DNA from 3 places in the Paenibacillus sp. SER-28 genome. Region 2 is predicted to be linked to each of the others. Evidence: riboswitches for the same ligand, from Rfam matches in the RefSeq annotation. Region 2 holds a riboswitch; each other region holds the start of a gene.
What was found. Region 2 has a riboswitch for glycine ahead of ACUYLD_RS23270 (alanine/glycine:cation symporter family protein). Riboswitches for the same ligand answer to the same signal wherever they lie in the genome.
Positions count from the first base shown of each region.

Region 1: it holds a riboswitch for glycine, as region 2 does, so the genes downstream of both, sdaAB (L-serine ammonia-lyase, iron-sulfur-dependent subunit beta) here and ACUYLD_RS23270 (alanine/glycine:cation symporter family protein) in region 2, are expected to answer to the same signal.
Region 3: it holds a riboswitch for glycine, as region 2 does, so the genes downstream of both, gcvT (glycine cleavage system aminomethyltransferase GcvT) here and ACUYLD_RS23270 (alanine/glycine:cation symporter family protein) in region 2, are expected to answer to the same signal.

Region 1 covers NZ_JBRECM010000003.1:491,272-497,034, reverse strand. The annotation lists gene ACUYLD_RS12455 (Ig-like domain-containing protein) at 1-1,592, shown strand, start outside; gene sdaAA (L-serine ammonia-lyase, iron-sulfur-dependent, subunit alpha) at 1,664-2,563, opposite strand; gene sdaAB (L-serine ammonia-lyase, iron-sulfur-dependent subunit beta) at 2,553-3,242, opposite strand; glycine riboswitch at 3,454-3,569, opposite strand; gene ACUYLD_RS12440 (DUF6359 domain-containing protein) at 3,785-5,374, shown strand; gene ACUYLD_RS12435 (ABC transporter ATP-binding protein) at 5,700-5,763, shown strand, end outside.
Region 2 covers NZ_JBRECM010000014.1:62,242-68,004, forward strand. The annotation lists gene ACUYLD_RS23255 (carbohydrate ABC transporter permease) at 1-603, shown strand, start outside; gene ACUYLD_RS23260 (carbohydrate ABC transporter permease) at 626-1,453, shown strand; gene ACUYLD_RS23265 (iron-containing alcohol dehydrogenase) at 1,602-2,774, shown strand; gene ACUYLD_RS23270 (alanine/glycine:cation symporter family protein) at 2,832-4,250, opposite strand; glycine riboswitch at 4,411-4,505, opposite strand; glycine riboswitch at 4,524-4,600, opposite strand; partial or broken gene ACUYLD_RS23275 (glycoside hydrolase family 1 protein) at 4,769-5,763, opposite strand, start outside.
Region 3 covers NZ_JBRECM010000006.1:83,972-89,734, reverse strand. The annotation lists gene ACUYLD_RS16020 (PTS mannitol transporter subunit IICB) at 1-947, opposite strand, end outside; gene gcvH (glycine cleavage system protein GcvH) at 1,326-1,724, opposite strand; glycine riboswitch at 2,119-2,217, shown strand; gene gcvT (glycine cleavage system aminomethyltransferase GcvT) at 2,394-3,494, shown strand; gene gcvPA (aminomethyl-transferring glycine dehydrogenase subunit GcvPA) at 3,619-4,974, shown strand; gene gcvPB (aminomethyl-transferring glycine dehydrogenase subunit GcvPB) at 4,971-5,763, shown strand, end outside.

The DNA.
Region 1 (5,763 bases), on a different contig from region 2:
TACTGAAAGGCACCATTACCGGCTATAGCGCGGGAAAGGCGACAATTACAGGTAAGTATGGCACGATGTCCGCTACGATTTCGGTGGATGTCGATCAAACGAATAAGTTGAAATCCAGTGAATCCAATATTTTCCTCAATCTGGATGAATCTAAAAAAGTACAAGTTTCTGCCGTTTATCCGGATGGGACGGTAACGGATATCACAGATAAAGCTACTTGGACATCAAGTGATGAAAAAATTGCGACTGTGAATAAGGGAACGATTATGGCGATTGGAGCGGGTTCGGCTACGGTGACCGCTAAGTATGGAGATAAGACCGTTTCGATCAAGACAGATGTCGAAACCTCCAGATATCTGGATTTGAGTGAGGACAAGCTGAGCCTGAATGCCAAGGAATCCAAAAAGCTCAAGCTGACCGCAACGTATGTAACAGGTACGGAAGAAGATATCACAAGTAAGGCAGAGTGGAAGTCCAGCAATGAAGACATCGCTTTTGTCAGTGCGGGAGAAGTCACGGGTTATAAAACAGGTGAGGCTACGATCACCGCTTCTTATGGTGGCAAAACAGTTACAGCTACGGTATCCGTAAATGTACCCGGTGATCTGTCTTTGTCCTCCAAAACGGCAACGATTGATATTGATGAGGACTATACTGCAACTTTGACGGCTACTTATGCGGATGGACGTAAAGAAGATGTAACACAGGATGCAGAATGGACTTCAAGCGCAGAAGATATTGCCTCTGTGTCCAAAGGAACGATTACGGGTAAATCCGCTGGTAAAGCGGTTATTACAGCGACCTATAATGGCAAAAAACTGACGATTAACGTGCAAGTAGGCCTTGTAGACCGTCTGGAAACAGACTCGCGTGTAATTGCGCTTGGTGCTCAGGAAACGAAGCAACTGAAAGTAACAGGAGTTAAGAGTGGCGGTACAAAAACAGATGTAACTAAGGACGCCACCTGGACAACTAGCAATGTAAAAGTGGTTGAGGTTAGCGAAGGTTTGATCAAAGCGAATGGTAGCGGTAAGGCAACTGTGACTGCTTCATATGGCAAGCAAAACATTACGTTTACGGTAGAAGTGGACGTAGCGCAAAAGATTGAAGCGGATGCAATTGCATTATCGCTCAAATCTGGAGATCAAAAAACCATCGCGATTGTGGTTAAATCGAGTGATGGTAAAGAAAAGGACGTTACGGCCCAAGCTGAATGGAAAACGTCTAATTATAAGGTAGCCACTGTTAAAAAGGGTCAGGTTACTGCGGTTAGCTACGGTAAAGCTAACATTCAGGCGAAGTTTGGCGGGAAGGTAATTAGTGTACCCGTGGATGTTGATACGCTTAAATACCTGCAAACAGACGAAGTTGCTTTGAATTTGAAGGCAGGACAGCTGGCTAAGGTTACGGCTACAGCCACGTATAAGGATGAGTCGGAGAAGGATGTTTCCAAACCGGCTGTCTGGTCCTCGTCCAGAATTATTGTTGCGACCGTCAAAGACGGTAACATTAAGGCACAGGGCAAGGGTAAAGCTGTAATTACTGTGAAATATGCAGGTAAAATGACGAAGGTACAGGTAACCGTTCAGTAAAAAAGAGAGCAAGCATACGTCCAAGGACGATAGGCTTGCTCTTTTATTTTAAGGAGGCTACCGCTTATAATTTATGACTTATCCTTCTTGGTTGGTGTGTTGCGTGTAAGTGATTCGGTCAAACGCTTGCCAGTCGGCGTCTGGGCCAACCCGCCTTTGGCGGTCTCGCGGTGCTTCGACGGCATCGCACTGCCGACTTCAAGCATCACGTCAATGACTTCGTCAGACGGAATAGCGCTGCGCACACCCGCCAAAGCCATATCTGCTGCGGCAAGTGCAGTCACGGCTCCCAGCCCGTTGCGCACGATGCACGGGATCTCCACGAGTCCGGCGACGGGGTCGCAAATCAGGCCGAGCGTGTTCTTAAGGGCGAGACCCACGGCGTGAACAGCCTGTTCAGGCGTACCACCGCGCAGCTCGACCATAGCGCCAGCGGCCATCCCGATAGCTGAGCCAATCTCAGCCTGACAGCCTCCCTCCGCGCCAGAAATGAAGGAGTTGTTGGCGATCACGTAGCCAATGGCTCCAGCGGCGAATAGGCCGTTCACCATATGCTCATCATCCCAGCCGAACCGTTCCTGCGCACTGATGAATACACCAGGGATAACCCCACATGAGCCTGCGGTAGGCGTGGCGACAATGCGACCCATGGATGCATTAACCTCCGACACGGAGAGGGCATAAGCCATGGCGAGCGCGGAGGCATCACCGGAGCAGGTTTCCCCTGCCCGCAGATACTCGGCTAGGCGCTTGCCGTCACCGCCCGTCAATCCACTGCGGGATACGGTGTCTTGTGTCTGACCGCGATGAACGGCTTCCTTCATGACTTCATAATAATCAGACATTTGGCGAAAGATTTCTTCCTCCGTTGTATTCGTTTCTTGTACCTGCTCTTGAATCATCAAGCGGCCAATCGTGGTGGATTCTTCAGCGCATAAAGCGCTGATCTCATGCAGATGGCTAAACCGCATCGGATTCAGCTCCTTTTTTCAAATTAATCATCTTAATTTCATACATATGAGGTAAAGAACGCAGTTCCGCAATTAGTTCAGCTGGAGCAGAACTGTCCGTTTCAATGGCGGTGAGTGCTTCACCATCCCGGCCCTTGCGATCTACGTGCATATAGGCAATGTTAATGTGAGCCTCGCCCAGCGCTGAAGTTATCGCGCCCAATGTACCGGGCTTATCCGAGTGGAGAAGCACCAGCGTAGGCAGCTCCCCGGTCAGATTGACCCGGAATTCATTCAGTTGCTGGACATGGATGCTGCCGCCGCCGATGGAGGAGCCCAACAGTGTGCGCTGATCCTCGCCCTTCCACAGCTCGAAACGGACAGTGTTCGGATGAGGGGCGGGGAGTCCGCTGACGGCGAATTCCACGGCCATCCCGGCTTGTTCGGCCCACTGCTCGGCATCGGGAATCCGGTGATCGTCCGTATCGTAATTAAGCAGTCCTGCGATGAGCGCCAGATCTGTACCGTGTCCTTTATACGTATCGGCAAAGGAGCCGTATAATGTCATGCGGGCACGGTCAGGCTGCGCTCCGAGCCAGTGCCGGGCAACGCGTGCGAGTCGCACCGCGCCTGCGGTGTGTGAACTGGAAGGTCCGGTCATGGCCGGGCCGATAATGGAAAATACATCTTTGAAACGCATGGTGTGGCCCCCTGTATGTTCTAATACCATACTATATGGTATTTCCGCGTCTTTGCGCGTTTATGACGGTTCCTAATGCTGACGCGCAATGTGAGCACAAAAAAGGACAGGATAAGGAAGTTTCCCTTATCTCTGTCCTCGTTACCTGAGAGTTTCGTGCGGTGTTCTTACCGCCTTACCCCTTGGGTGGCTTGCGCTCTCTCCAGAGTTGCGTCAGATGACGATACATGGACCTGAGAGATTATCCGCCAGCCGGGTGCTGGCGTCTTGCTCCTTCGGTGCCGCCAGAGTGTAGGCTCCCTGGACAGACTCTCCCGTCATCTTCATTCGCGTATACCGTTCTACATGTCTTTCTTAGGGTAATGTATGCCGTGCTCGGTGTCAATCACAGGGTTCGATTTTTACATAAACAGGTGTGTTTCCAATAAAAAAGATTAAAATTTACATAATTATGGATGAAATCAGGAAGGAATTAGAAGATTGGCGGCTAATCTGATAAAGGACAAGTACATTTATGGAAAACATAGGAGGGATATTGACGTATGGTAAAAGGCTTGCGGTTCACAGGTTCACGCTTAAAAGGGATGCTGCATCTAGCAGCAATCGTATCACTGCTGATCGGGATCTTCGTACCATTCGGTCAGGTCAAGGCAGAGGGAGCATTGACAGTAGCCGAAGCACTTCAGGGCCAAAGCAGTGGAGGTACGGTGACGGTGGAAGGCTACATCGTCGGACATGCTACCGGATCGAAAACGACTAACTTTTCTTCTCCGTTCGCGAATGATTTTAACGTACTGATTGCCGATCAGGCAAATGAACGTAATACGTCTAATCTATTGGATGTACAGCTGACTTCAGCGTACAGAGGGCAATTTGGGCTGTCAGGCCATCCTGAGCTGATCGGCAGCAAAATTCGTGTGACGGGTACACTCGGCGCCTACAATAATTTTGGTGGAGTGAAAAGCCCAAGCGCTGTTGAACTGGTGAGCGGAAGCGAGCCGGGGGAACCAGGTGAACCTGGCAACCCGGGTCAACCCGGTACTACATTGCCGGATGGAAAAGGCAAAAAGGTGCTGTTCGATAATACGCACGCACAGACCGCTGGCGCAGCAGATTGGGTCATTGAAGGCGCCTTCTCCGACTTTGCCAATGGACTGCGTAATGTAGGCTTTACGGTAGACCAATTGAATCGTCCCATTCCTTTTACTTATGGAGAGCAGGCCATAACATATGACAAGCTGCGCCAATATGATGTGTTCATTATTGGTGAAGCGAATGTTGCCTTTAAGGCATCCGAGCAGGCTGCTCTGCTGCAATACGTGAATAACGGGGGGAGCGTCTTCTTCATCTCCGATCATTATAATGCGGACCGTAACAAAAACCGTTGGGATTCCTCCGAAGTTATGAATGGCTACCGTCGTGGAGCCTATACTAATCCGGCCAAAGGCATGACTGCAGAAGAAGCTGCATCACCTGCGATGCAAGGATTAACAAGCTCCGATTGGCTGGCGACCAACTTTGGTGTTCGTTTCCGTTATAATGCGCTTGGTGACGTGAATGCTACTGACATTGTAGCCGCAGATCAATCTTTCGGTATTACCAAGGGTGTGCGCTCGATTGCAATGCATGCAGGATCTACGCTGGCTATTATTGATCCTACCAAGGCTAAAGGCATTGCTTATATCCCTTCAGGCACGAACAAATGGGGGAATGCTGTAGACCAGGGAGTTTATAACGGCGGGGGCCGTGCAGAAGGGCCTTATGCCGCTATCTCCAAGGTAGGTCAAGGCAAGGCAGCGTTCATCGGTGATTCTTCCCCTGTAGAAGATGCTACACCGAAATATGTGCGTGAGGAAAACGGACAGTCGAAGAAGACATATGATGGTTTCGAGGAAGTGGATGATTCCACCTTCCTGGTGCAAACGGTCCAATGGCTTGCATGGAAGCAGGACTACACGAAATTGTCTGATGTGGCAGGTTTGACTCTGGATCAACCAACGAAGCTTCTGCCATTCGAGGAGCCTGCGGCTTCCACGGAACCGCAGGCTGAGCCTTGGTCTGCTCCGGCAGCAGGCTACAAATGGTATGATCCTAGAACGTTCAAGTCTGGCTCCTATGGAGCAGCTTCATAATTATCGCCAGAAGCTCAATGTGAGCTGGTATTAGTTAGTCGTTTGATCCCTGTAGAGGGATCAGGCGACTTTTTTTGTGATGAAAATTAACCTGTGGTTGGTTATTTCATTACACTTTGTGCCAGAAAGGCCGCGCTACTGCTGGATCATTGATTTTTTAAATGATGTTGATAGCATAATCTTAATTGATATATCCATATACTGGTGATAGGATGTATTCAAATTATTCCGACAAAAACGGTATGTAATGTTCATGAGAGGTTTTAAACATCAAACATGGTGAGAATAAGCGGGACAAGACCATGGAGAATGGAGGAAGCGCGCATTGAATACCGAACCCGTGTTGGAAATTAAAGGATTATCCGTCTCTTTTCGCATCAAGGATCAAT
Region 2 (5,763 bases):
CTGCTTTATGCCCCTTTTGTGAAAATGCGCACCTTATGGCGAGTTGGATTCTTCCTGCCCAATGTGACGTCTATTGTGGCTGTTGCCATCATATTTGGTGCCTTATTTGCCAACAATTTTGGATTTCTCAACTACCTTCTGCAACTCTTGGGACTACCCATGGTTCAATGGTTGAATGTGCCATGGGGTATCCAAATTGCCATTTCTTCTATGGTCGTATGGAGATGGATGGGCTATAACGCAATCATCTATTTGGCCGGACTCCAGAGTATTCCGCATGTGCTGTATGAGGCCGCCAAAATAGACGGGGCAACCGGAGCGCAAGCTTTTTTCCGCATCACTATCCCCATGCTGCGCCCAGTCATTCTGTTTACGGTCATTACGTCCACCATCGGCGGTATGCAGCTCTTCACCGAGCCACAGGTCCTGGTCGGTAATGACGGCGGTTCCGGGGCAAGTGGCATGACCATCGTTTTATACCTGTACCGCGAGTCGTTCATTAACAACTATTTTGGATATGGTGCAGCCGTCGGATGGGGCATGTTCCTCATCATTGCTCTATTCTCCATCATAAACTGGAAACTCGTTCAAGGTAAAAAATAACGATGGGAAGGAGCTTCACAACATGATGCAGACACGCGCAAAATCCTTTGTTTTATATGCCGGATTGTTGGTGGGAATCATCCTGTCGATGTTTCCATTTTACTGGCTGATCGTCATGGCAACTCGTACCACTTCAGACATCTACCGTTTTCCACCGCAATTGTGGTTTGGCAGCCACTTCTTGGATAACATAACGAGAGTATTACAGCAGATTAATTTTGCCGGAGCCTTTTTTAATACCCTTTTTGTAGCCAGTTCTGTTACCCTATTGGTTCTGTTTTTCGATTCACTGGCAGGTTTTGCATTCGCCAAGTTTGATTTTCCGGGCAAAAAAGTGCTATTTATCGTTCTGCTAGCTACGATGATGGTCCCTTCACAACTTTCGCTTGTCCCCTCCTTTGTCATGATGGCCTCCTTTGGATGGGTAGGTACGTTCAAAGCGCTTATCATCCCGGGGATGGTAAATGCCTTCGGCATTTTCTGGATTCGTCAATATGCGGAAGAATCCATCCCAAAGGAGCTGCTGGATGCGGGCCGGATGGACGGATGCAGCTTTTTTCGACTGTACTTGAATGTAGCACTGCCTATTCTACGTCCTGCGTTCGCTTTTCTCGGCGCCTTTACCTTTATAGGAGCTTGGAATGATTATTTATGGCCGCTAATCGTCTTAACGGATGAGCGTAAATTCACGCTCCAGATTGCACTGTCACAATTGAACGGAATTTACAATACGGATTATGCGATGGTCATTGCGGGCACCCTGCTGGCTGTACTGCCACTTATTATTTTGTTTCTTTTCATTAGCCGCCAGTTTATTTCCGATCTTGCCGCTGGAGCGGTCAAAGATTAGATTTACTTGAATTCCCTTATTCATTTCATGTATAATGGTTAATCGTCATTTCAAATAGCTTACATGATGAAGTTAGGTATCCAACAGGCAATCAGGTTAAGCGATTTACGATTTGAACATGAACTATGAACTGAGGGGAACTTTCCAGATGAACAAATTCACATATTATAACCCCACCAAATTAATATTTGGAGACAATCAAATTGAAGAACTGCAGCAGGAGCTGCTGAATTACGGCAAAAATATTTTACTGATATACGGAGGTGGAAGTGTCAAGCGAAATGGTCTGTATGACCAGGTATTAGACGCGTTAGAGCCGCTACATCTCAATATTCATGAATTGTCCGGCGTAGAGCCGAATCCGCGCTTGTCCACCGTTAAGAAGGGCATCGACATTTGCCGAAATGAAAACATCGACTTCTTACTTGCAGTAGGCGGCGGAAGCGTTATTGATTGCACCAAAGCCATCGCAGCAGGGGCTAAATATGACGGCGATGTGTGGGATATTATCAACAAAAAGCACATGCCGACCGAGGCTCTACCATTCGGCACCATCCTCACACTCGCCGCCACCGGTTCAGAAATGAATCCGGATTCTGTCATCACCAACTGGGAAACGAACGAAAAATACGTATGGGGCAGCGCGGTGACGCATCCGAAATTTTCGATTCTGGACCCAAAAAACACCTTCTCTGTGCCACGTGATCAGACGGTATATGGCATGGTGGATATGATGAGCCATGTGTTTGAACAGTATTTTCACAATGTTAAAAATACACCGTTGCAAGATCGTATGTGCTTTTCCGTGCTGCAAACCGTGATCGAAACTGCACCTAAACTGCTGGAGGATTTGCACAACTACGAGCATCGTGAAACGATTTTATATGCCGGAACGATTGCTCTTAACGGAACACTACAAATGGGCTACTTCGGGGATTGGGCTTCGCATACGATTGAACATGCATTATCCGCTGTATATGATATTCCTCATGCTGGCGGTCTGGCAATTCTGTTTCCCAACTGGATGAGACATACAGTGGATCAGGATGCTGCACGCATGAAGCGGCTGATGCTCAGCATGTTTGACTTAGACACCGTAGGTAAAACAGATAGAGAAATCGCCTTGGAAGGTATTGACCGTCTTAGTGCATTCTGGACAAGTCTCGGTGCCCCTTCCACCCTGGCCGATTACAATATTAATGATGAGCAATTGGAAAAAATCGCAAACATTGCAGCCCGTGAAATGGAATACGGAGGCTTTGGTAATTATAAAAAGCTGAATCAAGAAGATATTTTAGCTATTTTGCGTGCATCGTTATAACATTCAAAAGGGAGTGTCCTCAAGCCTATGATGGCTGAGGGCACTCCCTTTTGGAATTTATGAATTAACCGTGTGTCCCTTTTCTTCTACTTGAATAGCTGCCCCTACATTGGCACCTGCAAGAATGCCCTTTTTCTTATTAGGATACAGAGAATCCATATAGTTTCGGGTTTCTGCAACTACGATTCCCGATAAGCCAAGCAGTGCAATCAGATTCGGGAAAGCCATCATTGCGTTAAAGATATCTGCCAGCAGCCAAATGGCTTCCAACTTGATGAACGCACCTCCTGCCACAAGTGCGATGAACAAATAACGGTATGGTTTAATCCATTTGACACCCAGTAAATATTCAACACAACGTTCCCCGTAGTAATTCCAGCCCAGTATCGTTGTGAATGCAAATAAAATAAGGCTAATCGTCACGAGTTCTGCACCAGCCGGAAAGGCACTGGAAAACGCATGCTGGGTCATCAGACCTCCATCGTCATTTCCACTCCATATTCCCGTAACCAGCAACGTAAATCCCGTCAGATTACAAATAATCATCGTATCGATAAATACGCCTGTCATGGATATCAACCCTTGTTCTGCAGGCCATTTCGTCTTAGCAGCAGCTGCTGCAATTGGCGCACTTCCCAAACCAGCTTCATTAGCAAAAATACCTCTGGCAACTCCACTTCGCATCGCCAACATAATCGTCGCTCCGGCAAATCCACCCGTTGCAGATGTGGTCGAGAAGGCCCCTTGTAATACTAAAGCAATCGCATGAGGAAGCTCTCCTGCAAACTTAAAGAGTACAATTAAGCAAACTACGATATAGAGCCCCGACATGAATGGAACAATCTTTGTGGATACCTTGGCAATACTTTTGAGTCCTCCAATCGTAACAACAGCCGTTAACACGGAAATAATGATCGCTGTAACTACCGTTGGCACTCCGAAGCTACTTTCCGTCGAAGAAACGATAGCCTTTACTTGCGGAAAAGTACCGATTCCAAATAGGGCTACAAGAACACCAGAAAAGGCAAACAACATCGCCAGCGGCTTGAAACGGCGGCCAAGCCCGTTTTCAATATAATACATCGGGCCACCCGAAAATTGTCCATTCCGGTCTTTAACACGGTATTTAACGGATAATAATCCTTCCGCATATTTGGTTGCCATCCCGAAAAAAGCTGCAACCAGCATCCAGAATAATGAACCGGGCCCACCCAGTTTGATCGCTGTTGCCACGCCGACGATACTTCCTGTACCTACAGTAGCTGCCAGTGCCGTACTCAATGCTCCGAAGCTGCTTACATCTCCGCTACCTTCGTCCGGCGCTTTACCAATTAGCTTGAGCGCCAAAGGCAATCGAATAACCTGGAGCAGCTTCAAACGGATCGTTAGCCACAACCCAGTGCCCATTACAAGAATAAGAAGCGGCGCTCCCCATATCCAGCTGTCAATCGTTTCTAATACATGTACCAAATTCATTTCAACCCGCTCCTCCAGCATATTAGAAAACAAAAAAGAGTCAAATCCGCTGATTCGACTCCTGGAGAGGTTAAAGGCACGAAAAAATACAACCATCTTGTGCAGGTTTCTACCTCTAATAGCTCATAAAAAAGCCTAGGGGCATTCCCTGTCACAGGTTATTCGCGTCTCTGTCCTTTTGCCTGAGAGTTTAAGCAGATGTTTTCTGCGGTGCACCTTCGGCGCCCAATTAAGGGTCTCTCCAGAGTTCTGTCCGTTTACGGTCCCCGCTTGTTGCTGTAACCAGCCTAAGCACCTGAGAGTTTTGCCCCTTCGGTCGGAACTTTCGTTCCATCTCCCGCAAACATCAACCAGACATATGAAATTTTTATTTATTATACAGAAAACTTTCAGCTTATTACAAGTGAAAAGTTTGTGAAGCCCTCTGAAATATTATTATTGTGTCTATCAAAAAAGCGGATACAGCAAATTTCATCCTTAGGATGTCCTCTGCTATACCCGCCCGAGACGATATGGAATTACAATTCTTCACCATTGGTTGCTATCACATTTTTATACCAGTTAAAAGAGTCCTTTTTGGAGCGTTCGAGCGTTCCGTTACCGTCATCATCCAGATCAACGTAAATAAATCCGTAGCGCTTGGACATTTCGGATGTAGACATGCTCACAAGGTCGATAGGGCCCCAGCTGGTGTAACCAACCAGATCAACACCGTCGGCAATCGCTTCCTTCATTTGGGCAATATGCTGACGCAAGTAATCAATGCGATACGTGTCATGCACAGAGCCGTCTTCTTCCACCTTATCATACGCACCCAAACCATTTTCCACGATGAACAGCGGCTTTTGATAGCGGTCATATAACGTGTTCAGCGTAACACGCAGGCCGATCGGATCGATCTGCCAGCCCCAGTCAGAGGACTGTAAATATGGATTTTTCACGCCACCAATCAGGTTTCCTGCTGCTTTCTCACCTTCTGGACCTGCAGATACGGTCAAGGTCATATAGTAGCTAAATGAGATAAAATCAACCGTGTTATTTTTCAATATTTCAGCATCGCCTGGTTCTGTGTGTATTACAACATTATTTTCTTCAAAATAGCGCTTCATGTAATTGGAATATTCCCCACGGGCATGCACATCCGTAAAGAAAAGGTTCATCTGATTTTCATGCTGGGCTTTCAGTATATCCTCTGGGTTACACGTATGTGGATAGCTTTCAATACGTGCCAGCATACAGCCGATTTGTGCGCCCGGGATGATCTCATGTCCCCGTTTGGTCGCCAGTGCACTAGCTACAAATTGATGATGCAATGCTTGATATATCGCTTGTTGTTTGTTTTCTACACGGTCAATAACCACACCGCCACCGGTGAACGGGCTCATGGTCATTACATTGATTTCATTAAAGGTCAGCCAGTATTTTACTTTATCCTTATAGCGTGTAAACACCGTTTCGGCATAATTTACGTAATGCTGTATGACTTCACGACCCAGCCAGCCATTATACTTCT
Region 3 (5,763 bases), on a different contig from region 2:
GTCATTAGAAAATAGGCGATGATGCTGCCCGGCGAAGGAGCAGCAACCAGTCCGGCACCTGTCAACATGAAACAGAAGGTTCCCACAACGCCCCCAGCTATAGCAGCAAGAATCAAAATCGGCTTCATCAAAATATAAGGGAAATAAATTTCATGAATCCCGCCGAAAAAATGAATGATGACTGCGCCAGGAGCCGACGACTTCGCAGAGCCTTTACCGAACAGGCAGTAGGCCAGCAAAATACCGAGCCCCGGCCCAGGATTGGATTCCAGCATGAACAGTACGGATTTCCCTGTTCTTGCAGCTTCCTCCAACGCAATCGGACTTAATACTCCGTGATTCAGCGCGTTGTTTAAAAATAGTACTTTTCCGGGCTCAATAATGAGGTTGACAAGCGGCAGTAGCCCTGCGTTCACGAGGAACTGTACCCCTGCCGACAATACTTGACTGATCATTTGTACAACCGGGCCGATCGCCACATGGGCAAGCAGTGCTAGAATGGCACCGATAATCCCGGCCGAAAAATTATTGACCAGCATTTCAAAGCCTGATCTGACTTTGCCTTCAATGGCCTTGTCGAACTTCTTCAATATCCACGCAGCCAGCGGACCAGCGACCATCGCGCCCAGGAACATCGGGATATCGGCTCCCACTATGACACCCATCGTCATAATGGCACCAATCACTCCTCCACGTTGTCCGTGAATCATCGTGCCTCCCGTGTAACCAATCAGCAGCGGCAGCAAATAATTTTTCATCGGATCAACCAGTTGTGCAAAACCTTCGTTCGGGAACCACCCGGTCGGAATAAAGAGTGCCGTAATCAATCCCCACGCGATAAAGGCTCCCATATTGGGCATAACCATACCGCTGAGAAAACGGCCAAAACGCTGTACGGCGACACGAGTGCCTCCTTTTGAACTTGGCTTTGCGTCCAATGTACTCATATTCAAATCCTCCTTGTAGGTAAGCATCACTACCTTTTCTTAAAATTCATACTAAATGACAGCGCTATCTTCATCAACGAAATGAAAACGTACTTTCGTCATGAACGTTGATGACAACATTTAAATTTAAATTATCCGAGAAGGTATTATACCTGCATAATTCTTCTTAATATGACCTGTAGCTATAGAAATTAGTCGAAAAACCGTACTGGATTATGTATGATTCTTACTATAGGGACAACCCTCTACATCAGAATAAAACACGTAATTGCGTCTGCAATAAGACAAAAAAATAGCCGCTATGTCAAATCATAGCGACTGTTGTATACAAAAATCGAGCAGACAAATAACACTCTTATTCCATACTACATTGCTCCATTACTGCTCATCGGAAATCAACTGCTCGTATTGATCCGCAGGCAGTAGCTTGCCCAATGCTTCCTCCACATCTTTACCCATCTCTACTTCGATCATCCAACCTTTTTCATAGGGAGATTCATTTACTAGCTCAGGCGTACTTTCCAGCGCTTCATTCACTTTTAATACGGTTCCCGTCACCGGAGCAAAAAGGTCGGATACCGTCTTTACCGATTCAATCGTACCGATCTCCGCTCCCTGCTCAATCGTTACTCCCGCCTCAGGTAATTCTACAAAAACAATATCACCCAGTTGATGCTGTGCAAAGTCTGTGATACCAATCCGCAACGTCCCATCCGCTGTGCGCTGAACCCACTCATGTTCGTCTGTATACCAAAGTTGCTGCTTTACTTCACTCATCCTGTTCCCCTCACTTCCATATGAATAAAATCGCTTTTGCTCACCTGTATTAGACAGGTTAAGATTATGACAACAAGAACACTCATGTCAATAATACTAACAAAAATACTTCATATCACCTCATATGGCGTACTATATAAAAATATGATAGCTTATAACAAACGCTTACATATCCTTATTTATATATTAAATGTTTTTTCTATTGTTTTTGATGACATTTTTATTGACATTTTGAATGAATTTGCGTATTAATGGGTTATAGCAAATGCTTTGGGAAACACCCCGACAACTGCAAACGCGGATGAACGCGGAGGGAGAGACTGCCAAAAAGATTCGCATAGCTGTTGCCGCTTATGAAACATAAGTGCACGCGAATCGGATCAAGTTGTTATCTGCAAAGCCAGGTAATATACTGTTGATCCCGAAGGTAGCGCCGAAGGAGTAAGCCTGCATTGCAGGTGAATCTCTCAGGCAAAAGGACCTCTGCCGGACGCATCTCTGGAGAGCATTCGCTATTGGAGCGGATCACCCAAGGGGAAACCCGGTACATACCGGGGTAACTTTCTGGTATCAAGGACAGAGCTGAAAAAAGAGTGTAGACTGCCGTCTATACGTTTTTTTCGGCCTGTCTTTTTTGTTTAGCCGATCACACCGGATAGGAGTGGAAAAATGACTAATTTGCGAAAAACACCGCTATATTCGTCCTACGGGACGCAGTCTGGGGTTCGTTGTATTGACTTTGGCGGCTGGGAGCTCCCCGTTCAGTTTAGCAGCATTCAAAAGGAGCATGAGGCCGTCCGGCAACGTGCCGGTTTATTCGATGTATCGCATATGGGCGAATTTTTGGTTGAAGGCAAAGAGGCCGAAGCTTTTCTGCAAAGGGTGACCACGAATGATGTCAGCCAGTTGGAACCAGGTCAGGCACAATATTCACTCCTGTGTTACCCCGATGGAGGGGTAGTAGACGACCTGCTTGTTTACTGCAAAGGACCGGAGCGCTACATGCTCGTTGTGAACGCCTCTAACATCGATAAGGATTGGGATTGGCTAATTCGCCATATGCCTGCATCCGTTCACATGGAGAATGTGTCTGATGCGATAGCATTGCTGGCGTTGCAAGGACCGGAAGCAGCACGTATTGCCGCAGCCGTGGCAGATACGGACATTACGAATCTGGCATCTTTTCGCTTCCATGAGAATGTGCCATTGTTCGGAGCAAAAGCACTCGTCTCACGAACCGGATATACGGGCGAAGACGGTTTTGAATTTTATGTACCTGCTGCGGAAGCACCAGCTGTATGGGAGGGTTTGCTTCGTTCCGGTGAGTCGTATGGGCTGATTCCCGCTGGACTTGGTGCTCGGGATACATTACGCTTTGAGGCACGGTTGCCGCTGTACGGACAGGAGTTATCTGCCACGATTTCACCGCTCGAAGCCGGTCTAGGGTTCTTCGTCAAGCTGAATAAAGGAGATTTTATCGGTAGAGAAGCACTGCAACGTCAGAAAGAACAAGGGATTCCTCGCAAATTGATCGGGCTGGAAATGATGGATCGCGGTATCCCTCGCGCCCATTACCCGGTATTCGCAGAAGGACAACGCATCGGTGAGGTCACAACGGGGACTCAGTCGCCCACCTTGAAGCGTAATCTGGGCCTCGCCTTGGTAGACAGTCGTTTTAGCGCCCTCTCCACACCGCTGGAGGTTGAGATTCGTGGCAAACGCCTGCGTGCCGAGGTGGTGGCAGCACCCTTTTATAAACGCCCGCGCTGATCTTAAACTCTCTTCATTTCAATAAAGCAAACATGTCAGATATGAACTTCTGGGTTTTCATCTCACACTTTTTTATTAGCTAATTTACGATTTAAATTTTGCTTTTCGAAAGGAGCCAGAACCTATGAAGCAGCATCGCTATCTCCCTATGACTGAACAGGATCAAATCGAAATGCTGCGTGTGGTCGGCGTTTCATCCATTGATGATTTATTCAGTGACATTCCTGAGGCCATTCGATATCAAGGGGAACTCCCTCTTTCTTCTCGGCTCGACGAGAGAGCCTTGACCCGACATTTGGCCGAGCTGGCCGGACACAACGCCAATACAGACACACATGCCAGCTTTCTTGGCGCAGGAATCTATGATCATCATATTCCGTCCGTCATCCAGCACATCACTTCACGCTCGGAATTCTACACAGCCTACACCCCCTATCAGCCGGAAGTAAGCCAAGGCGAGCTACAAGCCATTTTCGAATTTCAGTCGTATATTTGCGAATTGACGGGCATGGCTGTAGCTAATGCCAGCATGTACGACGGAGCGACTGCACTGGCGGAAGCGGGCTCACTGTCCGCCGCAGCTACCCGCCGTAAACAGCTTATCGTATCAAGGTCCGTCCATCCGGAGGCACGTCAGGTATTGGCAGCCTATGCACGCGGATTGGATTTGGACATCGTGGAGATTGGCTATTCGGACGGGGTAACGGATGCTAATGCGTTAGCGGCGGCCGTATCAGAACAGACCGCGGCTGTTTTAGTCCAAAGCCCCAACTTTTTCGGAGCCGTGGAAAACCTGAAGCCGATGGCTGATCTCATCCATGCGCACAAAGGTCTTTTGGTCGTCAGCGCCAACCCACTGGCACTTGGCTTGCTGGAGACACCCGGCAAACAGGGCGCGGATATTGTGGTAGGAGATGCGCAGCCACTTGGCATCTCCTCTTCTCTCGGCGGTCCGACCTGTGGATACTTTGCCGTTTCTCAGGCACATATGCGCCGTATCCCCGGCCGTATTGTGGGTCAGACCACTGACCGTAACGGTAAACGCGGCTTCGTGCTGACCTTGCAAGCGCGGGAACAGCATATCCGCCGCGAAAAGGCCACGTCTAACATTTGCTCCAATCAAGCGTTGCTAGCTTTATCTGCATCTGTGTACTTGTCTGTCATGGGTAGACAGGGGATCAAGGAAGTAGCCGAGCTAAATTTGCATAAAAGCCGTTATGCTTTAGAGCAATTGCTGAGCTTGAAGGGCGTAACAGCCTCGTTTAACGCACCGACTTTTAACGAATTTGCCCTTAGACTGCCTGAGGGTACAGATATGAGCAAACTCCAGACTGAGTTGCTAGCTGCTGGATTTATCGCTGGCTACGATTTGGGCCGGGACTATGAGGAACTTGCTGGTCACATGTTGATTGCCGTGACGGAGCAAAGAACCAAAGAGGAGATTGACCAATTTGTACACACCTTGGGGGGATTGCTATGATACACACCGGACAGGATCAGAAACAAGGGCTGTTGAAGGAACACGATCAAGCGCTCATTTTTGAATTGAGCCGTCCGGGTCGCATCGCCTATTCTCTTCCCGAGTGCGACGTTCCCCGTCGCCCGGTGGCAGAGCTTTTGCCAGATTATGCGCTGCGCAGTGAACCTGCGGCATTACCCGAGGTATACGAAGTAGACGTTATTCGGCATTATACCGCCTTGTCCCGGCGCAATTTCGGCGTGGACAACGGATTTTATCCGCTCGGCTCCTGTACGATGAAATACAATCCGAAAGTGAATGAGGATGTCGCCCGATATACAGGCTTCGCCAAAATCCATCCATATCAGCCCGAGGAGAGCATCCAGGGTGCTATGGAGCTGCTGCATACGCTCCAAAATGATTTGGCTGCGTTAACTGGCATGGATGCCGTCACACTTCAGCCTGCCGCGGGCGCCCATGGCGAATGGACCGGGCTGATGATGATTCGCTCATACCACGAAGCACGTGGTGAGCGACGTACCAAGGTGCTCGTGCCGGATTCCTCGCACGGAACGAACCCCGCCAGCGCAACCGTCGCGGGCTTCGAAACAGTCACCCTTCCCTCCACCCCTGAGGGGCTGGTGGATCTGGATGCGCTACGTCAAGCCGTAGGCAACGACACCGCTGCGCTCATGCTGACCAACCCGAACACGCTTGGGCTGTTCGAGAAGCAAATCACTGACATTGCTGCCATCGTGCATGACGCGGGTGGTCTGCTCTACTATGACGGGGCGAACTCCAACGCCATCA